2 regions of the Sphingomonas chlorellae genome follow, and region 2 is predicted to be linked to the other one. Evidence: riboswitches for the same ligand, from Rfam matches in the RefSeq annotation. Region 2 holds a riboswitch; the other holds the start of a gene.
The links. Region 2 has a riboswitch for cobalamin ahead of metE (5-methyltetrahydropteroyltriglutamate--homocysteine S-methyltransferase). Riboswitches for the same ligand answer to the same signal wherever they lie in the genome.
Positions count from the first base shown of each region.

Region 1: it holds a riboswitch for cobalamin, as region 2 does, so the genes downstream of both, ACT3CF_RS13630 (TonB-dependent receptor plug domain-containing protein) here and metE (5-methyltetrahydropteroyltriglutamate--homocysteine S-methyltransferase) in region 2, are expected to answer to the same signal.

Region 1 is NZ_JBQXXM010000005.1:53,902-62,144, reverse strand. Features, by position in the region: gene ACT3CF_RS13640 (FecCD family ABC transporter permease) at 1-115, opposite strand, end outside; gene ACT3CF_RS13635 (ABC transporter substrate-binding protein) at 115-948, opposite strand; gene ACT3CF_RS13630 (TonB-dependent receptor plug domain-containing protein) at 948-2,840, opposite strand; cobalamin riboswitch at 2,965-3,156, opposite strand; gene ACT3CF_RS13625 (methyl-accepting chemotaxis protein) at 3,276-4,613, shown strand; gene ACT3CF_RS13620 (bactofilin family protein) at 4,662-5,081, opposite strand; gene rpsL (30S ribosomal protein S12) at 5,437-5,808, shown strand; gene rpsG (30S ribosomal protein S7) at 5,939-6,409, shown strand; gene fusA (elongation factor G) at 6,476-8,243, shown strand, end outside.
Region 2 is NZ_JBQXXM010000004.1:122,670-130,912, reverse strand. Features, by position in the region: gene ACT3CF_RS12010 (TonB-dependent receptor) at 1-1,850, opposite strand, end outside; gene ACT3CF_RS12005 (TonB-dependent receptor plug domain-containing protein) at 2,062-4,506, opposite strand; cobalamin riboswitch at 4,697-4,905, shown strand; gene metE (5-methyltetrahydropteroyltriglutamate--homocysteine S-methyltransferase) at 5,013-7,313, shown strand; tRNA gene ACT3CF_RS11995 (tRNA-Lys) at 7,407-7,482, opposite strand; gene folK (2-amino-4-hydroxy-6-hydroxymethyldihydropteridine diphosphokinase) at 7,473-7,979, opposite strand; gene ACT3CF_RS11985 (uracil-DNA glycosylase) at 8,003-8,243, shown strand, end outside.

The sequences.
Region 1 (8,243 bases), on a different contig from region 2:
GATCATGGCTGAACCAGGCGGCGGCGGGCACCCACACCTTGCCGGCGGCGAGTGAGGCGACGAACAGCAGCGCGACCGCGCCCGCCAGCGCGGCGATCAGTCCGGCCCGGCGCATCACCGCACCTCCCGCCGGATCTGCGCGAGCCGGTCGAGCGCGCGCGCGATCACCGGACCGCCGCAATTGACCAGCGTGCGGTCGAAGCGCGCCTGGACGACGGGCGCCCCCGATCGTGCGACCGCCCATTCGCGCAGCGCCGCCGCGCGCGACCCGGCGGCCCGCCCGGGCGGCTCGGGCGCCATCATCACGCGCGGCGGGTCTGCGATGACGCGCTCGGCCGACAGATAGCCGGTGTGCATCAGCCCATAATGCGCGGCATGGTCGGAAAAGCCGGCCTGCGTCATCATCTCGTCGAGCAACGTGCCCCCTCCGCTCACCAGGTTGCCGCCGATCCACAACAGCGCGGGCACCGGCGGCCCGGCGTCGCGCGCGGCGGCGCGGGCACGCGCCTCGGCCGCCTCGATTCGCGCGACGATCGCCTCGCCGCGTGCCTGCGCGCCCGTGGCGGCCGCGATCTCGCGTACATCGGCGATACTCCCCGCGATCGTGGCCGGCATGCCGACATACAGCGTGCGCAGCCCGGCGCGGGCATAGGCCTCGCGCGTCGCCGGCGGGGTGAAACGGCTCGCGATCACCAGGTCGGGGCGCATCGCGATGATTTCTTCGGCGGTGCCGCGATTGGCGCGGAACCGTGCCGCGACCGCGGGCGGGATCGAGCTCGCCGCCGGGTCGTGCGAATAATGGCTGATCGCGGCGATCCGCTCGGGCGCGACCAGTTCGACCAGCACCGCGTCGGCGCACGGGTTCGTCGAGACGATTCCGCCGCCGCGCGGGGCCGGCGCCGCCGCGCATCCGGCTGCGATCAGGCAGAGGAGCGCGGCGGCACGCATCAGTTGAGCCGCAGCCGGACGCCGCCGAACGCGGTGCGGCCCTGGGTGCCGTACCCGCGAACCACGGTATAGCCGCGGTCGAACAGGTTATCGACGCGGCCGAACAGCTCGACCTGGCGTGTCAGCGGCACCGAGCCGCGGATGCCGACGAGCGTATAGCCGTCGAGCTTGTAGCTGTTCGCGGCATTGTCGAAGCTGTCGCCGACCATCAGCAGCGTCGCGCCCAGGCTCGGTCCCCCCTCGCCGAAGCGATAGTCGGCCGAAAGGCTGCCGATGTCGTTGGGCCGCCGCGCCAGGTCTTTGCCGAAATTGGCGTCGTTCGAACGGTTCTGCGCATTGAGGTGCGTATAGCTCGCACGCAGCGTCAGCGCGGTGACAGGATTGGCTTCCAGTTCGAGCTCGACGCCGCGCGTGCGCGACTTGGCGATGTTGAAATATCTGTAGGTGCGCGGATCGAAGTCGATCTGGTTCTCGGTGTCGCGCTGGAACCAGGTCACGCCGGCCCGGATGTTGCCCGGCAGCGTCTGGCGCACGCCCGCCTCGAAGCTCTCGGCGGTTTCGGGCTTCAGCGTCGCCAGGCCATAGTCGCTGAACCGCTGGTACAGCGTCGGCGCCTTGAACCCGTCGCCATAGCTTGCGTGCAGCACCGTTCCCGTGCCGACGCGCAGCGCGGCGTTGCCGTTCCACGTCCAGTGGTTGCCGAAACCGCTGTGATCGTCGTTGCGCACGCCCGCGCTCAGCGTCAGCGCCTCGACCGGGGTCAGGATCGCCTCGCCGTAAAAGCTGGTGATGTCCTGGCTCTTGCTCAGCTTGCTCTGGTCGAAATAGCGGCTGGTCTCGTGCTCCGCCCCTGCGATCAAGCGCAGCATCCCCAGCGTCGCGTCGCCCTGATAGGCATAGCGTTCGCTGCGGCCGCGATAGGAATAGAGCGGCGCGCTGCCCGTCGCCGGGTCGTAATTGTCGCGGTTGACGTCGGCGATCGTGAACGACACCCGGTGCTTGACCGGGCCGGTCACGGCATTGAGCCCGGCATAGCCATAGACTTCCTGGATCGTCGAATATTCGGCCGTGTCGGCAAAGCTGTAGCTCGGCGCCGGGAAGCCGTCGAGTTCGACCTTCGAATGCGCGTAATAGGCGCGCAGGTCGGCCTCGAGCCCGTCGATGATCTTCACGGTCAGCCGCCCGGTCGCACCGAACTGGCGATAGCCGTCCTTTTCGGTGCCGACGGCGGCCTGCGAAATGCCGTCGGTGCGGAAATAGCCGGCGGTCACCGCGCCCTGCACGCGGTCGTTGCCCGCCGCGACCGCGCCGGTGGTGCTCACCTGGTTGGCGCTGCCATATTCGGCCGATGCGCGCGCGGCGAGACCGTTGACCGGCTGCTGGGTGACGACGTTGACGACGCCGCCGATCGCCTGGCTTCCCCATGCGACGGCATTGGCACCGCGCAGCACCTCGACACGCTCGATCGAACTGGTGAGCAGGTTGCCGAAATCGAAGCCGCCGCCCGGCTGCGAGGGATCGTTCACGCGCACGCCGTCGATCAGCACCAGCGTCTGGTCGCTCTCGGCGCCGCGGATGCGCAGGCTCGTCACCGAGCCGGGGCCGCCGTTGCGCGTTACCGAAACGCCCGCGGTCGTCGCCAGCAGGTCGGAGAGCGCCACCGTCTGGCGCTGCTCGATCTCGGCACGGTCGATCACCGTCACCGATCGCGCGGTCTCGTCGACCGGCTGCGACACGCCGCTCGCGACGACGACGATCGTGTCCGAATCGGCGCGCTCGGTCGCATCGTCGGCATTGGCGGGGGTGGGGGCGGCGGCGGGAAGCGCGGCGGCATGTCCCGGCAGGGGCAGCATCGCGGCGGTGGCAAGGAACAGGTAGTTGCGTATGGACACAGGCTTCAGACACCCTGAATCGGGGCCGCCGCCGGGGCATCGCTGCCCGCGCGTCGACCCTAGGTTTGGTGTCGCTCGCGCGGGGATTTCTCTCCCCGTTCGCCCGGTGCACCCCGCCCGCGCGAAGGAATCGACTGTGACCGGGCAGGTCTCCTGGCTCGCGGGTCATCGCTTCTGCGCGGCCTTCCCGGAGACTGGCTCCAGTGGCCCGTGATGCGCAGCGGCTCGCCGTTCACAGTTGCGGGGGCAGCCTCGGATTTCCACCGAGTTCCCTTTTCATCCCCTTTGGGGGGACACCCGTCACGCCGCCGTCTCTAGGCGGGCGCCGCCGGTGCCGCAATGGCGAAGATCGTCATCCCGCAGCCGCGCAGCTGTCGTATCACTGTCATCAACGGTAAGGGTGCCGTTTACCCTCCGGGCCTATCGCACTGCATCATGCGACCTGCCCAGCTAGCCGCCGCCGAACCGGTCCCGCCGACCCCGCCTGCCGCCTGTCCGGCGGACTGGCTCGATCCGGCCGAACTCGATCCGCCCGCGCTGATCCCGGGCGATTCGCTGTTCCGCGCGATCGAGGCGTTCAACGCCGACACCGAATTGCGGATGATGCCCGTGGTCGACGCCGATCGCCGTCCGCTCGGCGCGATCTTCGAAAAGGATCTGCGCCGGCTGCTGCTCAATCCGTTCGGTCATGCGCTGCTGCGCAACCCCAGCTACGGCCATGAAGTCGAACGCCATGTCCGTCCCTGTCCGGTGGCCGAGGTGACGGGCGATGTCGCCGCGCTGATCGCCACCTATCGCGCCGCGGCGGGGAGCGAGGGGATGATCCTCACCCGCGGCGGCCGGCTTCATGCGGTGATCGGCAACCGTCGCCTCGTCCATCTGGCTGCCGAGCATGAGCGCCGGGCCGCCCAGGCGCGGCTGGCGCGCGCCGACCGGATCGAGCGCGCCAGCGATGCCTTCGAGGCCGAGGTGGCGTCGCTGTCGAGCGCGCTCGGCATGCTTGCCGCCGCGCTGCAGGCCGACGCCCAGGGGGGCGCCGATCGTGCTGCCGACCTGGGCGACCGCGCGGTCGCGGTCGCGTCGGCCGCGTCGCAGACGCGCGACAACATGGCCGACATCGCCGTGCAGGGGCGGGCGCTCGCCGATTCGCTTCGCGCGATCCTCGGCGAAAGCGAGGCGGCGCGTTCGGCCGCGGCGCGTGCATCCGATCTGGTTGCCCAGGGCAGCGCGCGGACCCGCGAACTGCTCCGGGCTGCCCAGTCGATCGATTCGGTGATCGGCCTCATCAGCGAGATCGCGCGCCAGGTGAACCTCCTCGCGCTCAACGCGACGATCGAGGCCGCGCGGGCGGGCGAGGCGGGGCGGGGGTTCACCGTCGTCGCGAACGAGGTGAAACAGCTTTCGACCCAGACGGGCACCGCCGCCGCGCGCATCGCGGCGCACGTCGCCGACATCCGCCACGGCATCGACGCGGTGGCGCTGGGGCATGCCGAGGTCGAATCGGTCATCGGCGCGATGCTCCGGCTCGCCGGCGGCGTGCGCGGTGCGGTCGCCGAGCAGGAAGAGGCGACCAGCCGCATCGCCCGAAACGTCGACGAGACGCTTCAGGCCGCAACCGCGATCCGCCATGATGTCGAGGCGATCGGCGGCGCCTCGCGCGCCACCGCCGACGGGGCCACGGCGATGCGGACGATGGCCGAGCAGTTGCGCGAGGGCGCCGTCGCGCTGTCGGGCGCGTTCGACGCGTTCGTCGCGGAACTCCACCGCGCCTGACGCCGCGCGCCGCCGTTCAGCCGCACCCGGTTCAGCCCGCGCCGCCGGTCAGGCGTTGCCGCCGTCGGCGCCCGCACTCTCGCCCGCGGCGCCGACGCGCTTCAGCCGTCCGTCGACATGCCCACCCGATTCGATCGTGATCGCCTCATATTCGACGTCGCCGACGATCCGCGCGGTGCGCTCGACGGTCAGCGTCTTGGCGCGCACCGATCCTTCGATCGTGCCGGCGATCCGCGCGGTGTCGGCGGTGACGCTGCCGTTGATGCGGCTCCCCGCGCCCTGCGCCAGCGCGGCGCACGTCACGTCGCCCTCGACACGGCCGTCGATGTGAAGCTCCGATTCGGCCTGGATGTTGCCGGTGATCGACACGTCGCTGCCCAGCACCGAAAACATGGCGCTTCCCCGCGCGCCGCTTGCGCTCTGGCCCACGGCGGCGGTATCGCGCCCGCCGCGATTGCTGTTGAACATCCCCACTTCACCGGCGCCCCCCGGCGCCGCTCCCTTGCCCCTCGCGCCGCCATGGCGCGTCCGGGCGGCCGCCGCCTAGCATGAACCGCCGCGCCGCGGCACCATGCAAAAGGGCGTAGGGAGGGGCGTGCCCCGGCCGGCCCTGCCGCCAGCCCATTGACCCCTTGCCGCGCCGTCGCTATAGGCCGCGCGTTCCGCGAGGGGCCTCATGGGCCGAAAAGCCTTGTGGCGCATATATTGAGCTGAACGTTGCTGGAGACGCAATGGTCCGGGCGGCTTGAGGCCACCGGGGCCTTTTCGTGTTCTCTTGGTACAGGGCTCCAGCAAAGTAACCGTTTGAAAGGTGAAGGGCTTCATGCCGACGATCAACCAGCTGGTCCGCAAGGGCCGCGAACTGCAGAAGGTCAAGTCCAAGGTTCCTGCGATGGAGCAGAACCCGCAGAAGCGTGGCGTCTGCACCCGTGTCTACACGACGACTCCGAAGAAGCCGAACTCGGCACTTCGCAAGGTGGCCAAGGTCCGTCTGACCAACAGCCGCGAAGTCATCAGCTACATCCCCGGTGAGGGCCACAACCTTCAGGAGCACTCGGTGGTCCTGATCCGCGGCGGCCGTGTGCGCGACCTTCCCGGCGTGCGCTACCACGTCCTGCGCGGTGTGCTCGATACCCAGGGTGTCAAGGACCGCAAGCAGAGCCGCTCGAAGTACGGCGCCAAGCGTCCGAAGTGATCCCGCCGGGGGCGGGCGTTTTCGCCGTGTCGCCTGCGGGTGATCCGGCGCGTGCTCCAGCCCCCGTCCAGCGAAGCCAAAGTAAGCCCCGGACAGGTTCCGGACCAGCTGAAGAGTAAAGGAAAGTGCAATGGCGCGTCGTCGTCGTCCCGAAAAGCGGGAAATCCTGCCTGATCCCGTTTATGGCGATCAGGTTCTGTCGAAGTTCATGAACTCGGTGATGCTGGACGGTAAGAAGTCCGTCGCCGAAGCCATCGTCTATGGTGCGCTCACCACGATCGAGCAGCGCGCGAAGCGCGAGCCGATCGGCGTGTTCCATGACGCGCTCAACAACGTGAAGCCGGGCATCGAGGTCCGCAGCCGCCGCGTCGGCGGTGCGACCTACCAGGTTCCGGTCGAAGTTCGTCCGGAGCGTGCGCAGGCGCTGGCGATCCGCTGGCTGATCTCGGCCGCGCGCAACCGTTCGGAGCACACCATGGCTGCCCGCCTGTCGGGCGAGCTGATGGATGCCGCCAACAACCGCGGCAACGCGGTGAAGAAGCGCGAAGACACCCATCGTATGGCCGAGGCGAACCGCGCCTTCAGCCACTACCGCTGGTAAAAATCTTAACTATATCGTGGGGAGCCCGGGAAACCGGCTCCCCGCATCGCTAAGGAACCAACGATCATGGCCCGCAGCCATCCGCTCGAGCGCTACCGCAATATCGGCATCATGGCGCACATCGACGCCGGCAAGACGACGACGACCGAGCGTATCCTTTATTACACCGGCAAGTCCTACAAGATCGGCGAAGTCCACGAAGGCACGGCCACGATGGACTGGATGGAGCAGGAGCAGGAGCGCGGGATCACGATCACGTCGGCTGCCACCACCTGCTTCTGGCGCGCCAATGACGGTGAGGGCGAAGAGCACCGGATCAACATCATCGACACCCCCGGCCACGTCGACTTCACCATCGAAGTCGAGCGTTCGCTGCGCGTGCTCGACGGTGCGGTCGCGTGCTTCGACGGCGTCGCCGGCGTCGAGCCGCAGTCGGAAACCGTGTGGCGCCAGGCTGAGAAGTACAACGTGCCGCGCATGTGCTTCGTCAACAAGCTTGACCGCACCGGCGCGAACTTCGAACGCTGCGTCGAGATGATCAAGGACCGCCTGGGCGCGCGTCCGCTGGTCCTCTATCTCCCGATCGGCATCGAGAGCCAGTTCAAGGGCCTGGTCGACCTGGTGAACAACCGCGCGATCATCTGGCTCGAGGAGTCGCTGGGCGCGAAGTTCGAATATCGCGACATCCCCGAAGAGCTCAAGGAAGCCGCGGAAGCCGCGCGCCTGTCGCTCATCGAGGCCGCCGTCGAGCAGGACGACGCCGCGATGGAGAAGTTCTTCGAAGGCACCGAGCCGACCGCGGAAGAGCTCAAGAAGCTGATCCGCAAGGGCACGCTCAACTTCTCGTTCGTCCCCGTGCTGTGCGGTTCGGCGTTCAAGAACAAGGGCGTCCAGCCGCTGCTCGACGCGGTCATCGACTATCTGCCGAGCCCGCTCGACATTCCTGCGGTCCAGGGCGTCAAGCTCGACGGCGAGACGCAGGACGAGCGTCCGGCCGACGACAAGGCGCCGTTCTCGGCGCTCGCGTTCAAGATCATGAACGACCCGTTCGTCGGTTCGCTCACCTTCGCGCGCATCTACTCGGGCACGCTCGAGAAGGGCACCGTCCTGAACTCGGTGAAGGACAAGAAGGAAAAGATCGGCCGCATGCTGCTCATGCATGCGAACAACCGTGAGGACATCGACGTCGCCTATGCGGGCGACATCGTCGCCATCGCGGGCCTCAAGGAAACGACGACGGGCGACACGCTGTGCGCGCCGACCGCGCCGATCATCCTCGAGCGCATGGAATTCCCCGAGCCCGTGATCGAGCTGTCGGTGGAACCGAAGACCAAGGCCGACCAGGAAAAGATGGGCATCGCGCTCAACCGCCTGGCCGCCGAGGATCCCTCGTTCCGCGTGTCGACCGACCACGAATCGGGCCAGACGATCATCAAGGGGATGGGCGAACTCCACCTCGAGATTCTCGTCGACCGCATGAAGCGCGAGTTCAAGGTCGAGGCGAATGTCGGTGCGCCGCAGGTGGCGTATCGCGAATATCTCGCCAAGCCGGTCGAGGTCGATTACACCCACAAGAAGCAGTCGGGCGGTTCGGGCCAGTTCGGTCGCGTCAAGGTTCAGGTCAAGCCGGGCGAGCGTGGCTCGGGCTTCCAGTTCTTCGACGAGATCAAGGGCGGCAACATCCCGCGCGAATACATCCCGTCGGTTGAGAAGGGCTTCCGCGAAACCGCCGAGACGGGTTCGCTGATCGGCTTCCCGATCATCGACTTCGAAGTGCACCTGATCGACGGCGCGTATCACGACGTCGACTCGTCGGCACTCGCGTTCGAAATCT
Region 2 (8,243 bases):
TCGACTCGGCCGGTGAGCTGGTCCGACTGCGCCTCGAGCCCGCCCATCAGGCGCAGCGGCGGAATGCGCGGCACCGGGCCGCCGTCGACGATCTGCGCGTGGACATAGTCGGCCAGCCCGTCGGCGTTGATGCGGAACTCGCCCACCGTGCCCAGCACGACCGACCCTTCGATCTCGAAGCCGTAATAGCGTGCATTGGCCTGACGATATTCGAACACGGGCAGGTCGTCGCGCACCGCGCCCGTCGGCGTGTCATAGATATAGTCGTCGAACCAGGTGTAATAGCCTGCGGCCGACAGGTTCCAGCCCTGGCCGCTGCCCTTCAGCGTCGCCTCGACGCCCCACGATTTTTCCGACCGGAAGTCGGCGTTGCCGATCTCATAGGCCTGGGTGCCGGCATGCGGGCCGTTGGCGAACAGTTCCTCGGGCGTCGGCGCGCGTTCGCTGCGCGAAACATTGACGCCGAAGCGCAGCCCGGGCGCGAGCGCATAGCTGCCGCCCAGCGACGCCGAAAAGCTGTCGAAGCGTCGCTGGATGCGCGGATTGCCGATGTCGGCATCCGCCTGCGCGGTCAATTCGTTATGCTCGTACCGGCCCGCGGCCTCGGCGCGGAACGGCCCGAAATCGAGCGACTGGAGCGTGAACAGGCCGACGCGGTTGCTCGAATTCTTGGGCAGGAACTTCTCGTCGCCGACGACGTGCATGTCGCGCACCGACGCCTCGGCGCCGATCAGCCCGTCCCAGCCGCCGCGAACCTTCTGGACCAGTTCGAGCCGCCCCTCGAAACCCTGGTTGAAAAAGGTCGTGCCGACGGTGCCGTCCTCGGCGATCTCGCTGTGCTGGTAATCCGCAGCCGCGGCGCGCAGCCGGATCTTCTGCAGGAAGCCGCCGCCGACATCGACCTCGCCGCGCAGGTCGAAACGGTCCTGCTTGGCGTGCAGCCGGACGCGTTCGGCCTCGACCGCGGGATCGAGCGAATAGCGCACCGGCACGCCATAGAAGGTGTCGTAATGGCTCGCGGAAAAGCCCAGATTGCCGCCGTCGGTGATCAGCGCGGCGCCGCCGGCCACTTCCCAGTTCTCGGTCGCCGTATTGGGCAGCGTGCCCTTCAGGTCGGCCAGCGCGCGCGTCTCGGGGTCGGCGCTCGCCAGCGCCTGAGCGCGCAGCCCGCGGCTCAGCACATGGCCGCCGATGCCCAGATCGTCGGTCTTGGTGTAACTGCCGTCGGCATGGACGACGATCTTCCCGGCCAGCGGCACGTCGACCGCGCCGGAAACGGTACGTTCGTCGGCGGCGCTGCCATAGGTGGCGATCGCGTCGATGTGCACCGGTTCGGTGGGAACGTGGCGCGGGATGCGCGCGTCGATGACGTTGACGACGCCGCCGACCGACGACGGGGTGAACATCAGGGCGGCCGGCCCGCGCAGAACCTCGATTCGTTCGGCGGTCAGCGGGTTGATGATCGCGGCATGGTCGGCGGAGGTGTTCGAAACGTCGATGCTGCCGATCCCGTCGACGAGCAGCCGCGCCCGGTCGCCGGTGAAGCCGCGCAGGATCGGCCGCGACGCATTCGGACCGAACGAGGTGGCCGAAACGCCCGGCTGGCGCGCCAGCGTCTCGCCGATCGTCGAGCGCATCTCGCGCGTCAGTTCTTCCTTGGCGAGCACCGTCGTGCCGCCGAGCACGTCGACATTGGCGCGCGCGCGCGTGCCGGTGACGACGATTTCGGCATTGGGCGCGTCATGGTCCTGCGTCGCCGTCGCGCCGGCCGGCGCGGTCGTGTCGCTGCCGTCGGCAAACGCGGGCGGGGAGACGATGGCGGCAGAGGCAAGAAGCAGGAAACGCAGCATGGGCAATCCGTTAGATCGTGGGAGCTGCGTGGCGGTTAGACGGGATGATATAAAGTATCAAGCGCCAATCGGCCTCGATCGCGCATCGCCGGCAACGAAAATGGCGCATGTGGCTTTGCCGCATCGAAAAGGGAGCGGCCGCCGCCGTTCGGCTTCGGCTCGCTCCCTTGGCGATGGTTGCGGGGACATGGCCGTCCCCGCCGGTATCCGCTTACCAGTTCAGCCCGGCGCGGACATAGAGATAGCGCCCGCCGAAACCGAAGGGCGAGTAATAGGGGAACCCGACCACGCCGGTCGAATTGTTCGCCGCGATCGTCGCGTCGGGATAGACGTCGAACAGGTTGTTGACGCCCAGCGCGAACTGCGCCCCCTTTTGCGGGCTGTAACGGAACTCCAGATCGGTGATGACGTGCTTGCCGCTGTTGACGTCGGCCGCCGGGGTCGTACCCGGCTGGTTGACGTTGCCGTAATAGGTGGCGCGCGCGGTGACGCCCAGATCGCCCAGGCTCCAGTCGATCGTGCCGGTCAGCTTCTCGCCCGGCGTGCCTTCCTCCAGGCTCAGCACGCGGTTGCGCCCGAACAGCACCGGCGGGTTGGCCAGCGTCGCGGTCGAGTTGGGAACGTGCGTGATCACGGTCTCGTTGACGTTGCCGGCCAGCGTCAGGTCGAACTTGCCCGCCGCGGCGGTGGCGAAGCGGTAATGCGCCACCACGTCGATGCCGCGCGTGCGTGAGCGCAGCCCGTTGATGAAGAACCGCGCCTGCGGCACGCCCAGCGGGTCCAGGATCTTTGCCACCTCGGCGCTGAACGTGCGCGAGATGTTCTCGGAAAGCGCCAGCTGGTCGCGCAGCCGGATCTGATAGGCGTCGACCGTCAGGTCGAACCCGCCGCTGCGGATCACCGTGCCGAACGAAAGGTTGGTCGACTTCTCGGGCTCGAGCGGCTTGCCGCCCAGCGCCTTGGCCACCGGATCGACCGACGGGAAGGTACCCGTGGTGACCGGCACGCCGTTCTGCACGACCGACGCGACCGAGGTGAAATATTGCTGCTGCAGGCTCGGCGCGCGGAAGCCCGTCGACGCCGTGCCGCGCAGCGCGAACCAGGGCGTCACGTCGTAACGCAGCGACAGCTTGCCGGTCGCGGTGTCGCCGAAATCGGTATAATGCTCGCCGCGCGCCGCGACGCCGATCAACAGCGCGTCGGTCAGCTGCGCCTCGACGTCGATATAGCCGGAAATGTTCTTGCGGCTGCGCTCGATCGCATTGGCGGGCGAAAAGCCGCCAAAGCCCTGGGCGCCCGGCGTCTGGTTGAACACCGTCGCGCCTTCGGGATAGCCATAGGAGGCGCGCTCGCCCGCGGTGATCTTGTACCCCTCGCGCCGCGCCTCGACGCCGAAGGCGAGGTTGAGCGACCGGAACAGGTCGAACTTGCGCGACACGTCGAGACCCGCGACCCACTGGTCATAGATCACTGCGCCGTCATAGAAGTTGGTCGGCGACGCGCTGCCATAGGCATAGTTGGCCGAATTGAGCGTCCGGAAACTCACCTTGTTGCGGCCATAGGCGAGGTTGAGGTCGGTCGACCAGTCGCCGAACTCGCCCTTCAGCCCGATCGCGCCGTTGGCGTTGATCGACTTGGTGTTGATGATCGGCAGGAAGCCGTTGGGGTAGATCGCCCCCACGCCGCCCGCGGCTGCGGCGCTGGCAAGCCGCGGGAAGGCCGCACCCTTGCTGTCGCGGTCCTGATAGCCTGCCCAGCCATAGAGCTTGAGCGAATCGCTCAGGCTTTTGCCCGCGTTCACATACCCGCTATACTGCTCCAGCTCGGGATCGCCGAAACGGCCGGTCAGCGTGCCTGCGGGCGTGACGCGCGGGTCGAAATCGGCCCGGTTGGTCGGCTTGCGGTTCAGATACTCGCCGGAAACGGTGACATAGCCGTCGTCGCCGAAGCCGAAGCCCTGCCACGCCGACGCCGTCAGCGCGGGTTCGCCCGTCGTGTGGCGGCGCCCGCGCGCGGTGATGATGTCGGTATCGTAAAAGCCATAGGTCACCGACGCGCCGCCGCCTTCACGCGCCTCGCGCAGCCGCAGGTTGATGACGCCGGCGATCGCGTCGGAACCATATTGCGCCGACGCACCGTCGCGCAGCACCTCGATCCGGTCGAGCGCGACCGTCGGAATGGTGTTGAGGTCGACGGCCGAACTGCCGCGGCCCACCGACCCGTTGGTGTTGAGCTGGGCCGAGCTGTTGGCGCGGACGCCGTTGACGAGCACCAGCACCTGGTCGGGAGAAAGCCCGCGCAGCGTCGCCGGGCGGATTGCGTCGGTGGCGTCCGTCGCGGACGAACGCGGAAAGTCGATCGACGGCGCCACTGCAGCCAGCGCGCTGCCGAGTTCGGTCGTTCCCTGCTGGCGCAGCGCCGCGCCGCCGAGCACGTCGACCGGCGACGCGGTGTCGAGCCGCGAACGGCCCTGCGCGCGCGTGCCGGTGACGATGATGACGTCACCTTCGTTTGCCGCGGCGCCTGCCTGGCCCGAACGGGCCTCGCTCGCATTCTTGTCCCCGGCCGCGGCGGTCGCGTCCTGTGCCCATGCCGGTGCGGCGTGCACCAGCGCCAGCGTGGCGGCCGAAAGCAGCGTGGTCGTGCGGAATCGCATCGTTGGATTGCCCCTAATTCTGATTGTCCGGATCGGACTATAGGCTCGTCGCCGCGCGCGCTGGTTAGAAAATATATCGGCGGGCAAAGCCGCGTTGCGGGTTGCGAAAGCGCGCGAGGATCCCAGGCACGGCGTGGAACGTGATATAAAGAAATCTTTATATCAGGCTTGACGCGCTGCCGATGTGCCGCGATGCTGGCCGGGTCGAGGTTCTTCGGCCGGTCTCGCGCCGCGCCGAAGCGAAGACGGGAAGCCGGTGCGATTCCGGCGCTGCCCCCGCAACTGTAAGCGGTGAGCGGACGGTCGATACGTGTCACTGGAGGCGACTGCTTCCGGGAAGGCCAGACCGCCCGCGTCGACCCGCGAGCCAGGAGACCTGCCTCCGACGCGATAACGTCCACCGGCGGGGTGTCCGGGCTGGCCGCTTGCCTGTCGCGGCCGCCCGGCGTCCGCGCGCGCCTGCGTTCGGCCCGGTGTCCTGCCCTTCTTCGGGGTAGAAGAAACCGATGACCGTTTCGATTGCCACGCTCGGCTTCCCGCGCATGGGGCCGCGCCGTGAACTCAAATTCGCGCTTGAGGATTACTGGGCCGGTCGCTCGACCGAGGCCATGCTGGTCGAGGCGGCGGGTGCGCTGCGCACCGCCGGCTGGGCACGGCAGAAGCGGGCAGGGATCGACTGGCTGCCCTCGAACGACTTCTCGCTCTACGACCATGTGCTCGACATGAGCGTGATGCTCGGCGCGGTGCCGTCGCGCTATGGCGCGGCGCCGGGCGAGGCGGGGCTCGACACCTATTTCGCGATGGCGCGCGGCACCACCGGCGAGGCCGGGTGCACGCACGGCCATGCCAGCCATACCGCCTGCGAGATGACCAAGTGGTTCGACACCAACTACCACTTCACCGTCCCCGAACTCGCGCTCGGCGACCGGCTCGCGCTCAACCGGCTCAAGGTGGTCGAGGAATATCGCGAGGCGCGCGCACAGGGTTTCGAAACCCGCCCGGTACTGGTCGGGCCGGTAACCTGGCTCAGCCTCGCCAAGGGGCGCGGCGTCGATCCGTTCGACTATCTCGACGCGGTGCTCGGCCTCTATGTCGCGATCCTCGGCCAGCTCGGCCAGGCCGGCGCGCAGTGGGTGCAGATCGACGAGCCCGTGCTCGCCACCGATCTCACCGACGTTCAGCGCCGCGCCTTCACGCGCGCCTATGCCCGGCTCGCGCGCACCGGCGTGCGGCTGATGCTGACGACCTATTTCGGCGGGCTCGACGATAATCTGGGGCTGGCCGCGGCGCTTCCGGTCGCCGGGCTCCATGTCGATCTCGTGCGTGCGCCCGATCAGCTCGATGCGCTGCTGCGCGCCGCGCCGCGCGACTTGCTCCTCTCGCTCGGCGTGATCGACGGCCGCAACGTGTGGCGCGCCGATCTCGACGCCCTGCTCGACCGGCTCGAACCCGTCGCGGCAAGCCGCGACCTGGTGCTCGCGCCCTCCTGCTCGCTGCTCCATGTCCCGCTCGATCTCGCGCTCGAACGCAAGCTCGACCCCGAGGTGGCGCAATGGCTCGCCTTTGCGGTCCAGAAGCTCGACGAGCTGGCGATCCTCAAGCAGGCGCTCAACCATGGCCGTGACAGCGTGGCCGAACCGCTCGCCGCGGCGCGCCGGGCGGTTCAGAGCCGCGCACGATCCCCGCGCATCCACAACCCGGCGGTCGCTGCCCGGCTCGCGGCGGTGACGCCGGCGATGGTGCGCCGCGCCTCCGATCAGCCCGCGCGCGCCCGCGCCCAGGCGGCCGCGCTCGACCTCCCGCTCTTTCCCACCACGACGATCGGCTCCTTGCCCCAGACCGCCGAGGTCCGCCGCGCCCGCGCCGCACACAATCGCGGCGAACTCGACGATGCGGGCTATACCGCGTTCCTCCGCGACGAGACCCGGCGTGCGGTGCGCTGGCAACAGTCGGTCGGGCTCGACGTGCTGGTCCATGGCGAGTTCGAGCGCAACGACATGGTTCAGTATTTCGGCGAGCAACTCGACGGCTTTGCCTTCACCACGCACGGCTGGGTACAGAGCTATGGCTCGCGTTGCGTCCGCCCGCCGATCCTCTTCGGCGACGTGGCGCGCCCGCATGCGATGACGGTCGACTGGTGGCGTTATGCGCAGTCGCTTACCAAGCGTCCGATGAAGGGGATGCTCACCGGCCCGGTGACGATCCTCAACTGGTCGTTCGTCCGCGACGACCAGCCGCGCGCCGAAACCTGCCGCCAGATCGCGCTGGCGATCCGCGACGAGGTGCTCGACCTCGAGGCCGCCGGCGCGCGCATCGTCCAGATCGACGAGGCTGCGCTGCGCGAGGGGCTGCCGCTGCGCCGGCGCGACTGGCAGGGCTATCTCGACTGGGCGGTGGCAAGCTTCCGTCTCGCCGCCTCGGGCGTGGCCGACGCCACCCAGATCCACACGCATATGTGCTATTCGGAGTTCAACGACATCCTTCCCGCGATCGCGGCGATGGACGCCGACGTGATCTCGATCGAGACGGCGCGCTCGCAGATGGAGCTGCTCGAGGCCTTCGCCCTTTATCGCTATCCCGCGGCGATCGGCCCCGGCGTGTACGACATCCACACCCCGCGCGTCCCCGGGCGGTGGGAGATGGTCGCGCTGATGCGGCTGGCGCAGGAATATCTGCGGCCCGGCCAGCTCTGGGTGAACCCCGATTGCGGGCTCAAGACCCGCCGCTGGGAAGAGGTGCGCCCCGCGATCGAGGCGATGGTCGCCGCGGCGCGGACGCTGCGCGCCGAACAGATGGCCGAGGCCTGACATGCCGGCGGCACGGGGCCGCGCGCCTCGTGCCGCCCCGGCGTCGCAGGGCAATCGGCAGGGCAAGGGCAGCGAGAGGCGGAAAGGGGACGGTGGTGGGTCCGCCGGGATTCGAACCCGGGACCTCTCGATTAAAAGTCGCTTGCTCTACCGACTGAGCTACGGACCCACATCGTCGCCCCTACGCACGGCGGCGGCTCGGGTCAACCGGGTCCGGAGCTGGCGGACGCTCAGCCCGGTCAGCGGGTCGCGCCAGTCCGCGGCGATCGTCACCAGCGGGTCGAGGACGAAGCGGCGCGTCCGGAACAGCGCGTGCGGCACCACCAGTCCGGGGCCGGCCCAGGCCCCCTCGGACCACATCAGGATGTCGAGGTCGATCACGCGCGCGCTCCAGGGCTGGCCCCGGCGTCGCCCGAACGCGCGCTCGATTCGCTTCAGCGCCGCGAGCAGCGCCGGCGGCGTCAGCCCGGTGTCCAGAATGGCCGCGCCGTTGGCAAAGCGTCGCAGCGACGGCCCCACCGGCGCGGTGCGGATCACCGGGGCGACGCGACGCACGCTGCCCAGCGCCGCCAGCGCGTCGAGCGCTGCCGCCAGTTCGCGCTCGGGGCCGCCATGGCGTCCCCGCCGGTTCGATCCCAGCGCGATGGCATAGCTTGTCGTTCCCACGCGCGTCTGCCTATCCGGGGTGCATGTCCACGCCAAGCCCCCAGCCGAATCGCGATTGTCCGCGCTGTCCCCGCCTCGTCGCGCTGCGTGCGCAGTTGCGCGCGGCGCAGCCCGACTGGTGGAACGCGCCGGTTCCGCCCCATGGCGACGCCGATGCCTGGCTCGCGGTGGTCGGGCTCGCGCCCGGGCGGACGGGCGCCAACCGCACCGGGCTCGCCTTCACCGGCGATGAATCGGGCGCGATGCTCTTCGCCACGCTCGCGC